DNA from 2 places in the Pseudomonas sp. MF08831 genome. Region 2 is predicted to be linked to the other one. Evidence: predicted binding sites of a transcription regulator. Region 2 holds the regulator's gene; the other holds the start of a gene.
The links. The regulator FliA, encoded in region 2, starts transcription of late flagellar genes. The targets are predictions, from matches to a motif close to CTAAAGTTTNNNNNNNNNNNGCCGNTAA.
Positions count from the first base shown of each region.

Region 1: a site for FliA is predicted at 3,083-3,110, ahead of AC19YS_RS19385 (flagellar protein MotY). Genes of this name have one in related genera too.

Region 1 covers NZ_JCBCUX010000009.1:47,081-54,192, forward strand. The annotation lists gene AC19YS_RS19370 (response regulator transcription factor) at 1-132, opposite strand, end outside; gene AC19YS_RS19375 (hypothetical protein) at 125-478, opposite strand; gene AC19YS_RS19380 (argininosuccinate synthase) at 764-1,981, opposite strand; gene AC19YS_RS19385 (flagellar protein MotY) at 2,111-3,019, opposite strand; gene pyrC (dihydroorotase) at 3,176-4,222, shown strand; gene rnt (ribonuclease T) at 4,219-4,890, shown strand; gene AC19YS_RS19400 (peroxiredoxin) at 5,213-5,815, opposite strand; gene AC19YS_RS19405 (bacterioferritin-associated ferredoxin) at 6,057-6,275, shown strand; gene bfr (bacterioferritin) at 6,476-6,946, shown strand; gene grxD (Grx4 family monothiol glutaredoxin) at 7,048-7,112, opposite strand, start outside.
Region 2 covers NZ_JCBCUX010000016.1:127,466-136,441, reverse strand. The annotation lists gene AC19YS_RS27120 (protein-glutamate methylesterase/protein-glutamine glutaminase) at 1-822, opposite strand, end outside; gene AC19YS_RS27115 (chemotaxis protein CheA) at 871-3,081, opposite strand; gene AC19YS_RS27110 (protein phosphatase CheZ) at 3,093-3,881, opposite strand; gene AC19YS_RS27105 (chemotaxis response regulator CheY) at 3,900-4,274, opposite strand; gene fliA (RNA polymerase sigma factor FliA) at 4,443-5,183, opposite strand; gene fleN (flagellar synthesis regulator FleN) at 5,180-6,013, opposite strand; gene flhF (flagellar biosynthesis GTPase FlhF) at 6,120-7,436, opposite strand; gene flhA (flagellar biosynthesis protein FlhA) at 7,448-8,976, opposite strand, start outside.

The sequences.
Region 1 (7,112 bases), on a different contig from region 2:
TTCCCGTGCAAGTTGCAACGCATCGACGCCGTTATCAGTCTCGGCAACGACTTCATAACCATGACGCTCCATTAGCATGCGCACAGCAAGACGAATGACGGGATGATCATCCACGATCAGCACTTTATTCATGAGAAAGTCCAATTTCGCTGTTCGAATTATTTAGAGCAAGCACAATAGCGTAGTCGTTTCCTAGTTGGCATAGCATTACCCCCCAAGCAACAGCAAGCAGAGACCCACCCCACAGCGATATAGGAATTAACCTACAAAAAAACATTAACTCGGACAGTTTGGGCTTTATGGCGCCTTTCAGACCTTTCCGGGGGCTGACATGTTTTGAGTGAAATAACCGCCGCACAAGGGGTTCAGGGTAAACGTGCCGCACAGGACTTTCAGGAAATACCCATTGCTCATCACCCACAAGCGAATGAGCAGACGCAAAAAAACCGCCTGCATTAGTTCCTTTGAACATATTCATTTACACCCCTGCTTCCTACAGAACTTTCCATGTCTTACATACCTTTCTTACTTGTGTAGTGAATTTTCTGTAAGACATAGTTCCTAGTCAGGTGTTAAAAATTCATTCAACAACGCAAAACATGAATTCGAACTGAAAAATAAACCCATCAACTTTCCTGACCGACAAAAACTTAAACATCCCCCTGAGTTTTTAAACATTGTGTTCGGTTCAACCCCCGCGACTTAATCGGCAGGCAAAAAAAATGGCCCCTTAACAGGGGCCATTTCTAACAACGCAGATCACTCAGAACAGCTTGCGACCCTTGTTGGCAGCAATGCGCATGCGCAGTGCGTTCAACTTGATGAAGCCTGCAGCATCCGCCTGGTTGTAGGCGCCGCCGTCTTCTTCGAAGGTAGCAATGTTGGCGTCGAACAGCGATTCATCGGACTTGCGGCCGGTGACGATCACGTTGCCCTTGTACAGCTTCAGGCGCACAACGCCGTTCACGTGGGCCTGGGAGGCGTCGATCATCTGTTGCAGCATCAGACGCTCAGGGCTCCACCAGTAGCCGGTATAGATCAGGCTGGCGTATTTGGGCATCAGCTCGTCTTTGAGGTGAGCCACTTCACGGTCCAGAGTGATGGACTCGATGGCGCGGTGAGCGCGCAGCATGATGGTGCCGCCTGGGGTTTCGTAGCAACCACGGGACTTCATGCCCACGTAACGGTTCTCGACGATGTCGAGACGGCCGATACCGTGTTCGCCACCGATACGGTTCAGGGTCGCCAGCACGGTGGCCGGGGTCATTTCGACGCCGTCCAGCGCGACGATGTCGCCGTTGCGGTAGGTCAGTTCCAGGTATTGTGGCTTGTCAGGAGCGTTCTCCGGGGAGACGGTCCATTTCCACATGTCTTCTTCGTGCTCGGTCCAGGTGTCTTCCAGCACGCCGCCTTCATAGGAGATGTGCAGCAGGTTGGCGTCCATCGAGTACGGGGACTTCTTCTTGCCGTGACGCTCGATCGGGATTGCGTGCTTTTCAGCGTAATCCATCAGCTTTTCACGGGACAAAAGGTCCCACTCACGCCACGGAGCAATCACTTTCACGCCTGGTTTGAGCGCGTAGGCGCCCAGTTCGAAGCGCACCTGATCGTTGCCCTTGCCGGTCGCGCCATGGGAAATGGCGTCGGCGCCGGTTTCATTGGCAATTTCGATCAGGCGTTTGGCAATCAGCGGACGTGCGATGGAAGTACCCAGCAGGTACTCGCCTTCGTAGACGGTGTTGGCGCGAAACATCGGGAAGACGAAATCGCGGACGAATTCTTCGCGCAGGTCGTCAATGTAGATCTCTTTCACGCCCATGGCTTGCGCCTTGGCACGTGCAGGTTCGACCTCTTCGCCCTGACCCAGGTCAGCGGTGAAGGTCACCACTTCACAGTTATAAGTATCCTGCAGCCACTTGAGGATCACCGAAGTGTCCAGGCCGCCGGAATACGCGAGAACGACCTTGTTTACGTCGGCCATGCCATCACTCCACGGGGTTGTACGGAAAGGCGTCGATTCTACCGACCAAAACCGTGAATTTACAGAGGCGCGACAGCAAATGAAGATAAAGCGACAGATTATGTCGAGCGGGCGACCGAGGGTCGCACCTTAAGACGTGTGTGCCGGGTTGCTCGGTGCAGTGGCCTGCGGCGCCGGTTTCTCGGGGGCTGCCACGCGTTCCAGCTGGATATTCACGCGGCGATTGCGCGCCCGGTTGGCGGCATTGGTGTTGGGCGCCAGTGGGTAGCTCTCGCCGTAAAACCGCATGGAAATCTGCGATTCCGGGATGCCATTGGCCTTTAAGTAGTCCGTGACCGCCAACGCCCGGCGGCGCGAAACATCACGGTTGGTCAGGCGATTTCCGCTGTTGTCCGAATGGCCGTTCAACTCGACATGGTTGACGGTAGGATCGGCTTTCATGAACGCCACAATCACGTCCAGCTTCTTCTTCGCGGCCGCGTCCAGTTCAATGCCGCCGCCGGGAAAGCCGACTTCGGTCTGTTTGACCTGGTCGTAATTCATCGGCAACAGCTTGGTGGTGCACAATTGGTATTCGTTGTAGGCCTTGTTGAACTTGACCGGCAACAGACGGATTTCCGAGTAGCCGCCTTCGCGCCCGTAATGCCGCACGGTCGGGCTACGTCCTTCCAGCAAACCGGTGAACAGCCGCCCGGCCTGAGCTTGGGAGCTGTTGAACAACACCTCGCCACTGCCGGCACGCACGGCGCCAAGGTTGATGTCCCCGCGGCCCGGCTGCCAGGGCGCAGCGGCGGCCAACAAGGTCGCCGAGCCCGCACCCAGCGCGCCGTTGTAGGCTTTCAGGCGAAACGTCGCCTGCTCGCCGGCCCGGCGCACGAACTCACCCGAGCCGAAATCGGTGATCGGCTGGGTCAAGCGGCATTCGAACTGGTCGCCTTCCACCTTCCACTCAATATTCTCCAGACGTGTCTGGAACGTGAGGGCCATCGCAGGCAGGCTGGCGAACACACTGAGCAGGGCTAGATAATGCTGGCGCACGGGAGGCTCCACTGGTTTCTACAACACTTCAAAGCGTCATACGTCGTTAAGGCATACCCAGGGATATCGGTAGCGTCCTGCAAAACTTGATAGCGAGTGCCTGCAAGAGTCTTTTCCGGTAGCATTCCCACCAGATTGACCCGCCTGGAATCCCCAATGTCCGACCGCCTGACCCTGCTGCGTCCCGACGACTGGCATATTCATCTTCGCGATGGTGCTGCGTTACCCCAAACCGTGGCCGATGTAGCGCGCACATTTGGCCGCGCCATCATCATGCCTAACCTCGTTCCTCCGGTGCGTAATGCCGCTGAAGCCGACGCCTATCGCCAGCGCATCCTCGCTGCACGGCCGGCCGGCAGCCGCTTCGAACCGCTGATGGTGCTTTACCTCACTGACCGCACCCAGCCTGACGAGATTCGCCAGGCCAAGGCCACCGGCTTCGTGCACGCCGCCAAGCTGTACCCGGCGGGTGCGACCACCAACTCCGATTCCGGCGTGACCAGTATCGACAAGATCCTGCCGGCCATCGAAGCCATGGCTGAAGTCGGTATGCCGCTGCTGATTCACGGTGAAGTCACGCGTGGCGATGTCGATGTGTTCGATCGCGAGAAGGTCTTCATCGACGAGCATATGCGCCGCGTGGTCGAGCTGTTCCCGACGCTTAAGGTAGTGTTCGAACACATCACCACGGCCGACGCCGTGCAGTTTGTGACCGAGGCTTCGGCCAATGTCGGTGCGACCATCACCGCGCATCACCTGCTCTACAACCGCAACCACATGTTGGTGGGCGGGATTCGGCCGCACTTCTATTGCCTGCCGATCCTCAAGCGCAACACTCACCAAGTGGCCTTGCTGGACGCCGCCACCAGCGGCAGCCCGAAGTTCTTCCTCGGCACCGACTCCGCGCCGCACGCTCAACACGCCAAGGAAGCCGCGTGTGGCTGTGCCGGCTGCTACACCGCTTATGCGGCGATCGAGCTGTACGCCGAAGCGTTTGAACAGCGCAATGCCCTGGACAAGCTCGAAGGCTTCGCCAGCCTCAACGGCCCGCGTTTCTACGGCCTGCCGGCGAACACCGACCGCATTACCCTGGTTCGTGAAGAATGGACCGCCCCTGCCAGCCTGCCGTTTGGCGAGCTGACTGTTATCCCGCTGCGCGCCGGTGAAACACTGCGCTGGCGCCTGCTGGAGGAAAGCAAGTGAGTGAAGACCATTACGATGACGAACACGAGCACAGTGGCGGCGGTTCCCGTCACCCGATGGCCGAGCGGTTTCGCGGCTATCTGCCGGTGGTCATCGATGTAGAAACCGGTGGCTTCAACTGCGCCACCGACGCCTTGCTGGAAATTGCCGCGACCACCATCGGCATGGACGAGCAGGGTTTTGTGTTTCCCGAGCACACCCACTTCTTTCGTGTCGAGCCGTTCGAGGGCGCGAACATTGAAGCAGCCGCTTTGGAATTCACCGGCATCAAGCTCGACCACCCGCTGCGCATGGCGGTGAGTGAAGAAGCGGCGCTGACCGATATCTTCCGTGGTGTGCGCAAGGCGTTGAAGGCCAATGGTTGCAAACGCGCGATCCTGGTCGGCCACAACAGCAGCTTCGACCTGGGCTTCCTGAATGCCGCCGTGACGCGGTTGGACATGAAGCGCAACCCGTTTCACCCGTTCTCCAGCTTCGACACTGCTACCCTCGCGGGCCTGGCGTATGGCCAGACCGTGCTGGCGAAAGCCTGTCAGGCGGCCGGTATCGACTTTGACGGGCGTGAGGCCCACTCGGCTCGCTACGACACCGAGAAGACGGCCGAGTTGTTCTGCGGCATCGTCAACCGCTGGAAGCAGATGGGCGGCTGGGAAGACTTCAACGACTGAGGCCTGCCCGAGCGCTGTTGTGGCGAACGGGCTCGTTGTGGTGAGCGGGCTTGCCCCGCGTTGGGCCGCGCAGTGGCCCCAGAACCAAACAACGCGGTCTGCCAGGTAAATCGTGGCGGTCTAATTGGGGCTGCTTCGCAGCCCAACGCGGGGCAAACCCGCTCGCCACAACCTACTCACTCACCACAACCTACTCACTCGCCACAACAAGCCATTTGCCACCACGACCCGCCAGCCGCTGAACACCAGTCGCCACAAGGTCATTTCCCGCGCACAAAAAAACCGGCCTTCTCAGGCCGGTTTTTTTTGCTTCGAACGTGGCTTACAGCTTGCCAGCGTTCTCGGTCAGGTAAGCCGCAACACCTTCGGTGGAAGCGGTCATGCCTTTGTCGCCTTTTTTCCAGTTGGCAGGGCAAACTTCGCCGTGCTCTTCGTGGAATTGCAGCGCGTCGACCAGACGGATCAGCTCTTCCATGTTACGGCCCAGCGGCAGGTCGTTGATGATCTGCGAGCGCACAACGCCCTTGTCGTCGATCAGGAACGCGCCACGGAAAGCCACGCCGCCTTCGGACTCAACGTCGTAGGCCTTGGCGATGTCGTGTTTCATGTCGGCAGCCATGGTGTATTTGACTTTGCCGATGCCGCCATCATTGATGGCGGTGTTGCGCCAGGCGTTGTGAGTGAAATGGGAGTCGATGGAAACGGCTACCACTTCAACGTTGCGCGCCTTGAAATCGTCCATGCGGTGGTCCAGAGCGATCAGCTCCGACGGGCAGACGAAGGTGAAGTCCAGCGGGTAGAAGAACACCAGGCCGTATTTGCCTTTGATGGCTTCAGACAGTTTGAAGCTGTCTACGATTTCGCCATTGCCGAGGACGGCAGGTACGTCGAAATCCGGGGCTTGTTTGCCGACGAGTACGCTCATTGGTTATCTCCTGATGCAGGGGTGACGATTGAAGTAAAAGGACCGGCCCAGTCTGACGCGAATAAGCGACAGCCCTGTGACGCGGTCACGCTTCGTGAAGACCGACCATCATACACTGAAAAAACCGTTCGTCAGCGCACGGGCAGTGCCGGGCAATACCCTACGAATCTACTTTGACAATCATTCTCGTTAACATTAAGATCCATCGCACTTAAGCCTTAACCCGCGATGGTTCTCCCTTATGTATGTCTGCCTCTGCACTGGCGTCACCGACGGACAAATCCGCGAAGCAATCTACGAAGGTTGCTGCAGCTACAAGGAAGTACGTGAAACCACCGGCGTTGCCAGCCAGTGCGGTAAATGTGCTTGCCTCGCCAAGCAAGTGGTACGGGAAACCCTGACGCAGCTGCAAACCGCTCAGTCAGCACTCCCCTACTCAGCAGAATTTACACACGCTTAAATAGCGTGTTTTGAAGAACCGGACTTAGTGTCCGGTTTTTTTATGCCCGCAATTCAATTAGTTAGCGTCAAGACGCGGAACACAAACATTCTTATTCCGATTAATTTTCATTTATTATTCAATAACTTAGGTTTGACACTAGGGATTTCGCCGCTCAAACTCCGCCTTATACACAGCTAATACAGGGCAGGACCCCAGTCATGAAAGGCGACATCTCAGTCATCCAGCAACTCAATAAAATCCTTGCCAATGAACTGGTCGCGATCAATCAGTACTTCCTGCATGCGCGCATGTATGACGATTGGGGCCTGGAAAAGCTCGGCAAGCGCGAATACAAAGAATCCATCAAGGCCATGAAAGACGCGGACGCGTTGATCAAGCGCATCCTGTTCCTGGAAGGCCTGCCGAACGTGCAGGACCTGGGCAAGCTGAACATCGGCGAGCACACCCAGGAAATGATCATCAGCGACCTGAAGTTCGAACAGAAGAGCCACAGCGACCTCAAAGCCGCGATTGCGCACTGCGAAACCAAGGGCGATTTCGGCAGCCGTGAACTGCTCGAAGACATTCTGGAAGACCAGGAAGAACACATCGACTGGCTGGAAACCCAACTGGGCCTGATCGACAAAGTCAGCCTGGAAAACTACCTGCAATCGCAGATGGGTGAATAACCCGTAGTCAACAGGCCATAAAAAGCCCCGCTCTCTTTCGAGAAGCGGGGCTTTTTATTGACTGACGCACTGAAGGCGCCGGCTAGCCGGCGCCTTCAGGGTTAAGCGTCGGTCTTGGCGGCGGCGTTTGCCGCTGCTTCTTTGATCAGCGCTTGCAGCGAACCAT
Region 2 (8,976 bases):
GCCACGGCCATCGACCATCATCTGCTTGCCACCCGGGGCCAGCAGCGCCAGGCCAGGACGCAGGATGTCGCCATCCTCGGCTTCCTTGACGCTGATGCGGCACAGCTTGTCCAGGCGCTCGGCGAACGCTTTGGTAAAGGCCGCGGGCATGTGCTGGATCAGCACGATCGGCGCAGGGAAGTTGGCCGGCAGTTGGGTCAATACCCGCTGCAAGGCCACCGGGCCGCCGGTAGAGGTGCCGATAGCGACAAGCTTGTAGGCTTTGCGCTTGGGCGCAGGCGAATGCGCGCTCGGTGCAGCGGCGCGCACCGGCGGCGCCGCAGGGCGTGCCACGGGCGCAGGGGCCGGGCGCGCAAATGACGACGTCGGCGCAGCAGGCGCTGCCACCGGGGCCGGCGCCGGCGCACTGAACAGGCTGCGACGGTTACTGCGCGAAATGCTGTGCACCTTCTCGCACAGCATCTGCTTGACCTTCTCGGGGTTGCGCGAGATGTCTTCGAAATTCTTCGGCAGGAAGTCCACGGCACCCGCGTCCAGCGCATCCAGGGTGACCCGGGCGCCTTCGTGCGTCAGCGAGGAGAACATCAACACCGGAGTCGGGCAGCGCTGCATGATGTGCCGAACAGCCGTGATGCCATCCATCATCGGCATCTCGTAGTCCATGGTGATCACGTCCGGCTTCAACGCAATGGCTTGATCAATCGCTTCTTTGCCGTTGGTGGCCGTGCCGACCACCTGAATCGTTGGATCGGCGGAAAGAATTTCCGAGACGCGGCGGCGGAAGAAACCCGAATCGTCCACCACCAGGACCTTGACTGCCATAAACACTCCGTTAGGCGGGGCGGGCATTACCGCCCTGCCCCACCAGAATCAAATACGCCGTGCGGCGTAACGCTTGAGCATGCTCGGAACATCGAGAATCAGCGCGATCCGACCGTCACCGGTGATGGTCGCACCCGACATGCCCGGGGTTCCCTGCAGCATTTTGCCCAAAGGCTTGATGACCACTTCTTCCTGGCCAACCAGTTGATCGACAACAAAGCCGATGCGCTGGGTGCCCACGGACAAGATCACCACATGGCCTTCGCGCTGCTCTTCATGCTTGGCCGAAGCCACCAGCCAGCGCTTGAGGTAGAACAGGGGCAATGCCTTGTCGCGCACGATCACCACTTCCTGGCCGTCCACCACGTTGGTGCGCGACAGGTCGAGGTGGAAGATCTCGTTGACGTTGACCAGCGGGAAGGCGAACGCCTGGTTGCCCAGCATCACCATCAGGGTTGGCATGATCGCCAGGGTCAACGGCACCTTGATGACGATCTTCGAGCCTTGGCCCTTGGTCGAGTAAATGTTGATCGAACCATTGAGCTGGCTGATCTTGGTCTTCACCACGTCCATGCCCACGCCACGGCCGGACACGTCGGAAATCTCGGTCTTGGTCGAGAAGCCCGGGGCGAAGATCAGGTTGTAGCACTCGGTGTCGGTCAGGCGGTCGGCGGCGTCCTTGTCCATCACGCCACGCTTGACCGCGATATTGCGCAGAATCGTCGGGTCCATGCCTTTGCCGTCATCGGTGATCGACAGCAGGATATGGTCGCCTTCTTGCTCGGCCGCCAGAATCACCTTGCCGTTGCGGGACTTGCCCGCGGCTTCGCGCTCTTCCGGCGTTTCGACGCCGTGGTCGACGGCGTTGCGCACCAAGTGGACCAGCGGGTCGGCCAGGGCCTCGACCAGGTTTTTGTCGAGGTCGGTTTCTTCACCCACCAGTTCCAGGTTGATTTCTTTCTTAAGCTGACGAGCCAGGTCGCGAACCAGGCGTGGGAAGCGGCCGAAGACTTTCTTGATCGGCTGCATCCGCGTTTTCATCACGGCGGTCTGCAAGTCAGCGGTGACCACGTCGAGGTTCGACACGGCCTTTTGCATGGCTTCATCGCCGCTGTTCAGGCCCAGGCGCACCAGACGGTTACGCACCAGCACCAGTTCGCCGACCATGTTCATGATGTCGTCCAGGCGTGCGGTATCAACCCGTACGGTGGTTTCGGCTTCACTGGCAGGCTTCTCGGCCACTGGCGCCGCGGCAGCCCGTGCAGGCGCCGGGGCGGCTGCGGGGGCCGGAGCGGGTTTGGCGGCGGCCGGTGCGGCGGCTTTGGCTGGGGCAGGTTTCGCGGCTACCGGGGTGGCAGTCGCCGCGGCGGCCGGGGCCACTTCGGTGAACTTGCCTTTGCCGTGCAATTCATCCAGCAAGGCTTCGAATTCGTGATCGGAGATCAGCCCGTCGCCAGCCGGTGCTGCCGTGGCAGCAGGTGCGGCGGCGGTGGCGGTGGCCGCGACTTCCGGCAAGGCTTCGGCCGCAAAGGTGCCCTTGCCATGCAGTTGGTCGAGCAACGCTTCGAATTCGTCGTCGGTAATGTCGGTGTTGGCAGACGCCGCTGGTGCCTGCGGCGCAGCGGCAGGTGCCACGGCGTCGGCGGCAAACTGGCCCTTGCCATGCAACTGGTCAAGCAGGGACTCGAACTCGGCGTCGGTAATGTCTTCGCTGGTCGGCGCCGCAGGCGCAATGGGCGCTTGCGGTGCTTCAGCTTCGGCCTTCACCGCACTGAGGGAGTTGAGCAACTGCTCGAACTCGCTGTCGGTCACATCCGGCTCAGCCTCGACAACCGGCTCAGGCGCCGCTGCCACAGGTGCCGCCGACGTGGCCGGTTCTGCCAGGCGTGCCAGGGCCGCCAGCAGTTCCGGCGTGGCCGCAGTGATCGGTGCACGTTCGCGCACTTCGCTGAACATGCCGTTGACCGCATCCAGCGCTTCGAGAATCACGTCCATCAGTTCCGAGTCGACGTGCCGCTCACCCTTGCGCAGGATGTCGAACACGTTCTCGGCGATGTGACAGCACTCCACCAGCTCATGGAGCTGGAGGAAGCCGGCGCCCCCTTTTACAGTGTGAAAACCGCGAAAAATTGCATTGAGCAGGTTCGCATCATCCGGTCGGCTTTCCAGCTCGACCAGTTGCTCGGACAGTTGCTCTAAAATTTCGCCGGCCTCTACAAGGAAATCCTGAAGGATTTCTTCATCGGCGCCGAAGCTCATGTGGGTGCTCCTTAGAAGCCTAAACTGGATAACAGGTCATCTACGTCATCCTGACCTGACATAACGTCTTCACGTTTATCGGCATGAATCTGCGGACCTTCACCCTTGGCGAGATGTTTTTGTGGATCTTTTTCCGAGAGGATCGCTTCGCGGTCATGTTCGATGCCGGCAAAACGGTCTACCTGGCCGGCCATGAGCACCAGTTTGAGCAGGTTGCTTTCCACTTCGGTGACCAATTGGGTCACGCGCTTGATCACCTGACCGGTGAGGTCCTGGTAATCCTGGGCCAGCAGAATGTCATTGAGGTTGCTGGAAACCGTGCGGTTTTCCTGCTCGCTGCGTGACAGAAAAGCGTCAACCCGACGCGCCAACTCACGAAACTCTTCAGCCCCCACTTCACGACGCATGAAGCGGCCCCAGTCAACGCTGAGCGCCTGAGCTTCGGTGGCCATGCCATTGACCAGCGGCGTGGCGTTTTCCACCAGGTCCATGGTGCGGTTGGCCGCCGCCTCAGTCAGCCTGACCACATAGGACAGGCGTTCGGTGGCATCGGTGATTTGCGAAATTTCTTCGGCCTGGGGCATGTGCGGGTCAATCTGAAAATTGACGATCGCACTGTGCAGCTCGCGTGTGAGCTTGCCCACTTCCTGGTACAGGCCGCGGTCACGGGTCTGGTTAAGCTCATGGATTAACTGCACCGCGTCGCCGAACTGGCCTTTTTCAAGGCTTTCGACCAACTGGTGAGCATGCTTTTTCAGGGTCGACTCAAAGTCGCCCTGTGACGTTTCTTTATGCTCCATAGCTCCCCCGTGGCAGCATCAATGACCGATGCGTTCGAAGATTTTTTCGATCTTCTCTTTCAAGGCCAGTGCAGTGAATGGCTTGACCACGTAGCCGTTTACCCCGGCTTGGGCGGCTTCGATGATCTGTTCACGCTTGGCTTCGGCGGTCACCATCAACACAGGCAGGCTGCGCAGTTTTTCATCGGCGCGCACGTGACGCAGCAAGTCGATACCGGTCATGCCCGGCATGTTCCAGTCGGTTACCAGAAAGTCGATGCTCCCGCTGTTGAGGATCGGAATCGCCGTAATGCCGTCATCCGCCTCGACCGTGTTGGTGAACCCAAGGTCACGCAACAGGTTTTTTATGATCCGCCGCATCGTTGAGAAGTCATCAACGATGAGGATTTTCATGTTCTTGTCCAATTCGACCTCCAAGCAGTCTTAAACGCGCCCAGCACCTGGACGCGCCATTTCAATCAACAGGCGTTACACAAAAAGGACTGCCCAGGGCACCACGGTACGAACCCGCGAAGGCATGAAGCCTTCGCGGTAGCGTCTGCAGTGTCCCCACACTGCCTGTCAGCGCGCGCGCCACTCTCCCAATCGCCCCCGCAAGCGGGCTGCGCACTGGCTGTGCAACTGGCTGACACGCGATTCGCTGACCCCCAGGACCTCACCGATTTCCTTGAGGTTCAGCTCTTCGTCGTAGTACAGCGCCAACACCAGTCGCTCACGCTCCGGCAAATTGGCAATCGCTTCCGCCAGCGCACCCTGGAAACGTTCGTCCTCCAGGTCGCGTGACGGTTCGAGATGAGCACTCGCGCCGTCCTCGTGCAGCCCTTCGTGTTCGCCGTCCTGCAACAGGTCGTCGAAACTGAACAGGCGGCTGCCCAAGGTATCGTTCAAAATCCCGTAGTAATCGTCGAGACTCAATTGGAGTTCGGCCGCAACTTCATGATCTTTAGCGTCACGACCGGTTTTTGCTTCAATTGCGCGAATTGCGTCACTGACCATGCGCGTATTGCGGTGTACCGAACGCGGCGCCCAATCCCCTTTACGCACTTCATCGAGCATCGCGCCACGGATACGGATACCCGCATACGTCTCGAAACTCGCGCCTTTGCTCGCGTCGTATTTGGTCGACACTTCGAGCAGACCGATCATGCCGGCCTGGATCAGGTCTTCGACCTGCACGCTGGCCGGCAGGCGTGCCAGCAAGTGATAGGCAATGCGCTTGACCAGGGGCGCATAGCGCTCGATCAATTCGCCCTGGCTGTCACGTGCCGACTTTTTGTAAAGGTTGTAGCCGCTGGATGTCATAGCACCGGTCCTGCGCTCGTCTGATGCACCAATCGCTCGACGAAAAACTCCAGATGCCCCCGAGGGTTGGCGGGCAACGGCCAAGTATCGACCTTCTGGGCAATAGCCTTGAACGCCAGTGCGCACTTCGAACGAGGGAACGCTTCGTAGACCGCACGCTGCTTTTGCACAGCCTTGCGTACACACTCGTCATAGGGAACTGCGCCTACATATTGTAAGGCGACATCCAAGAAGCGATCCGTGACCTTGGTCAACTTGGCGAACAGGTTGCGCCCTTCCTGCGGGCTTTGGGCCATGTTGGCCAGCACGCGGAAGCGGTTCATGCCGTAGTCACGGTTAAGCAGTTTGATCAGGGCATAGGCGTCGGTGATCGAGGTGGGTTCGTCGCAGACCACCAGCAGCACTTCCTGGGCGGCGCGCACGAAGCTGACCACGGACTCGCCGATGCCGGCGGCGGTGTCGATCACCAGCACGTCGAGGTTATCGCCGATATCGCTGAACGCCTGGATCAGGCCGGCGTGCTGCGCCGGGCTCAGGTGCACCATGCTCTGGGTGCCCGAGGCGGCCGGCACGATGCGAATGCCACCGGGGCCTTGCAGCAGCACATCGCGCAGCTCGCAGCGGCCCTCGATCACATCGGCAAGGGTGTGTTTGGGTGTCAGCCCCAGCAGAACGTCGACGTTCGCCAGGCCCAGGTCAGCATCCAGCAGCATGACGCGACGGCCAAGCTCTGCCAGGGCCAGGGACAAATTCACTGACACGTTAGTTTTCCCGACGCCACCTTTGCCGCCGGTCACCGCGATCACCTGTACGGGATGCATGCTGCCCATTTTATTTCTTTACCTTGTCTTGCTTAGACGCAGGCTACATGGCTTGGCCGCGTGAATCGCTTGCAGACCATCGATGTAGATACATTTCATGGTGTTCATCCTGGCCTTAACCGACCCGTTTGGCGGGGTTGTGGTAAAGGTCGGCGAACATATCGGCCATCGCTTCCTCGCTAGGCTCTTCTTGCATTTGCACGCTGACAGCACGGCTGACCAACTGATGACGGCGCGGCAGATGGAGATCATCCGGGATCCGCGGCCCGTCGGTCAGGTAGGCGACCGGTAATTCATGACTGATGGCCAGGCTCAGCACTTCACCCAGGCTCGCGGTTTCATCGAGCTTGGTGAGGATGCAACCGGCCAGGCCGCAACGCTTGTAGCTGTGATATGCAGCGGTAAGAACCTGTTTCTGGCTGGTGGTTGCAAGCACCAGGTAATTTTTTGACTTGATGCCGCGCCCGGCCAGGCTTTCGAGCTGCATGCGCAGCGCCGGGTCACTGGCTTGCAGGCCGGCGGTGTCGATCAGCACCACGCGCTTGCGCAGCAGCGGGTCGAGGGCATTGGCCAGCGACTGGCCCGGGTCAACGTGGGTCACCGTCACGTTGAGGATGCGGCCCAGGGTCTTGAGCTGCTCCTGGGCGCCAATGCGGTAGCTGTCCATGCTCACCAGCGCGATATTCTGCGCGCCGTACTTGAGCACATAACGCGCTGCCAGTTTCGCCAGGGTGGTGGTCTTGCCCATGCCGGCCGGGCCGACCATGGCAATCACACCGCCCTCTTCCAGGGGTTCGATTTCCGGGGTGACGATCATGCGTGCCAAGTGCGCCAGCAACATGCGCCAGGCCTGGCGTGGTTCTTCAACTTCGGCGGTCAGCGCCAGCAGGTCGCGGGACAACGGGCCAGACAGACCGATGCGTTGCAGGCGACGCCACAGGTTGGCTTGTTGCGGCTTGCTGCCTTGCAACTGGTTCCACGCCAGCGAGCCCAGCTGCACTTCGAGCAGCTCACGCAGGCCGTTGAGTTCAAAGCGCATCGAGTCGAACACGCGCTGGTCGACTGCGGCAGCCGGGGCCGGCGCTGCAGGACGTGGCGGTTCTTTGAAGGTCGGTTCAACCAGCGGCTCGGCAGCGGTCAGCGGCAGGCCGGCGAACAACTGGCGGTTGGTGCTGGCATCGCTGTCGCCGCGCATGCTCAATTCAGCCTGGGCCGAGACAATCCGCGAGGCCGTCTTGCGCAGCTCGTCTTCGAGCTCCATGTTCGGCACACGCGGCGCCAGCGCCGAGGGGGTGTAATCCAGGGCAGCCGTCAGCTCGACACCGCCGGCAATACGACGGTTTCCGATAATCGCGGCATCGGCGCCCAGCTCATCACGTACCAGTTTCATGGCCTGACGCATATCGGCGGCGAAAAAACGCTTAACTTGCATAACCCACTACCTCAGCCGTTGGGCCCTACTGTCGCGACAATAGTCACTTGCTTGTTGTCAGGAATTTCCTGATAAGCCAAAACGTGCAAATTCGGCACTGCCAGACGTCCAAACCGCGACAACATCGCGCGGACCGGGCCCGCCACCAGCAGAATCACCGGGTGACCCGCCATTTCCTGGCGCTGCGCGGCTTCAATCAATGAACGCTGCAGTTTTTCCGCCATGCTTGGCTCCAGCAGAACGCCCTCTTCCTGGCCTTGTCCTGCCTTCTGAATACTATTGAGCAATATTTGTTCCAACCTTGGCTCCAAGGTGATCACAGGCAGCTCAGACTCAATCCCTACAATGCTTTGCACGATTGCACGGGACAATCCGACCCGCACCGCCGCCACCAGCGCGGCGGTATCTTGACTCTTGGCGGCGTTGTTCGCGATGGCCTCGGCGATGCTGCGAATGTCGCGTACCGGCACCTGTTCGGCGAGCAAGGCCTGCAACACCTTGAGCAATTGCGACAGCGAGAGCACGCCCGGCACCAGTTCTTCGGCCAGTTTTGGCGAGGCTTTGGCCAGCAAACCCATCAATTGCTGGACTTCCTCGTGGCCGATCAGCTCGTGGGAGTGCTTGTACAGAATCTGATTGAGGTGCGTGGCGACCACCGTGCTGGCGTCTACCACGGTGTAACCCAGCGATTGCGCCTGGCTGCGCTGGCTGACTTCGATCCACACCGCTTCCAGGCCAAAAGCCGGATCTTTGGCGGTGATGCCGTTGAGCGTGCCGAACACCTGGCCGGGGTTGATCGCCAGTTCGCGGTCGGGGTAGATCTCGGCTTCGGCGAGGATCACGCCCATCAGGGTCAGGCGGTAGGCGCTGGGCGCCAGGTCGAGGTTGTCGCGAATGTGTACGGTGGGCATCAGGAAGCCCAGGTCCTGGGACAGCTTCTTGCGCACGCCCTTGATCCGCGCCAGCAATTGGCCGCCCTGGTTGCGGTCTACCAGCGGAATCAGGCGGTAGCCGACTTCCAGGCCGATCATGTCGATCGGGGTTACGTCATCCCAGCCCAGCTCCTTGGTTTCCTGGGCGCGGGCCGGCGATGGCAGCAGGTCCTGCTGGCGGGCGATTTCCTGCTGGGCCTGCACCTTGACCAGGTTTTGCTTGCGCCAGAACAGGTACGCGCCGCCAGCGGCCATGGCCGCCATGCTCAGGAACGAGATATGCGGCATGCCCGGCACAATGCCCATGATCGCCATGATGCCGGCGGCCACGGCCAGCGCCTTGGGCGAGGCAAACATCTGGCGGCTGATCTGTTTGCCCATGTCTTCGGAGCCCGAAGCACGGGTCACCATGATCGCGGCGGCTGTGGATAACAACAGTGATGGCAATTGCGCCACTAAACCGTCACCGATGGTCAGCAAGGCGTACACCTTGCCCGCATCGCCGAAGGTCATGCCGTGCTGGAAGATACCGACGGCCATGCCGCCGATCAGGTTGATGAACAGAATCAACAGGCCGGCGATGGCGTCACCGCGCACGAATTTGCTCG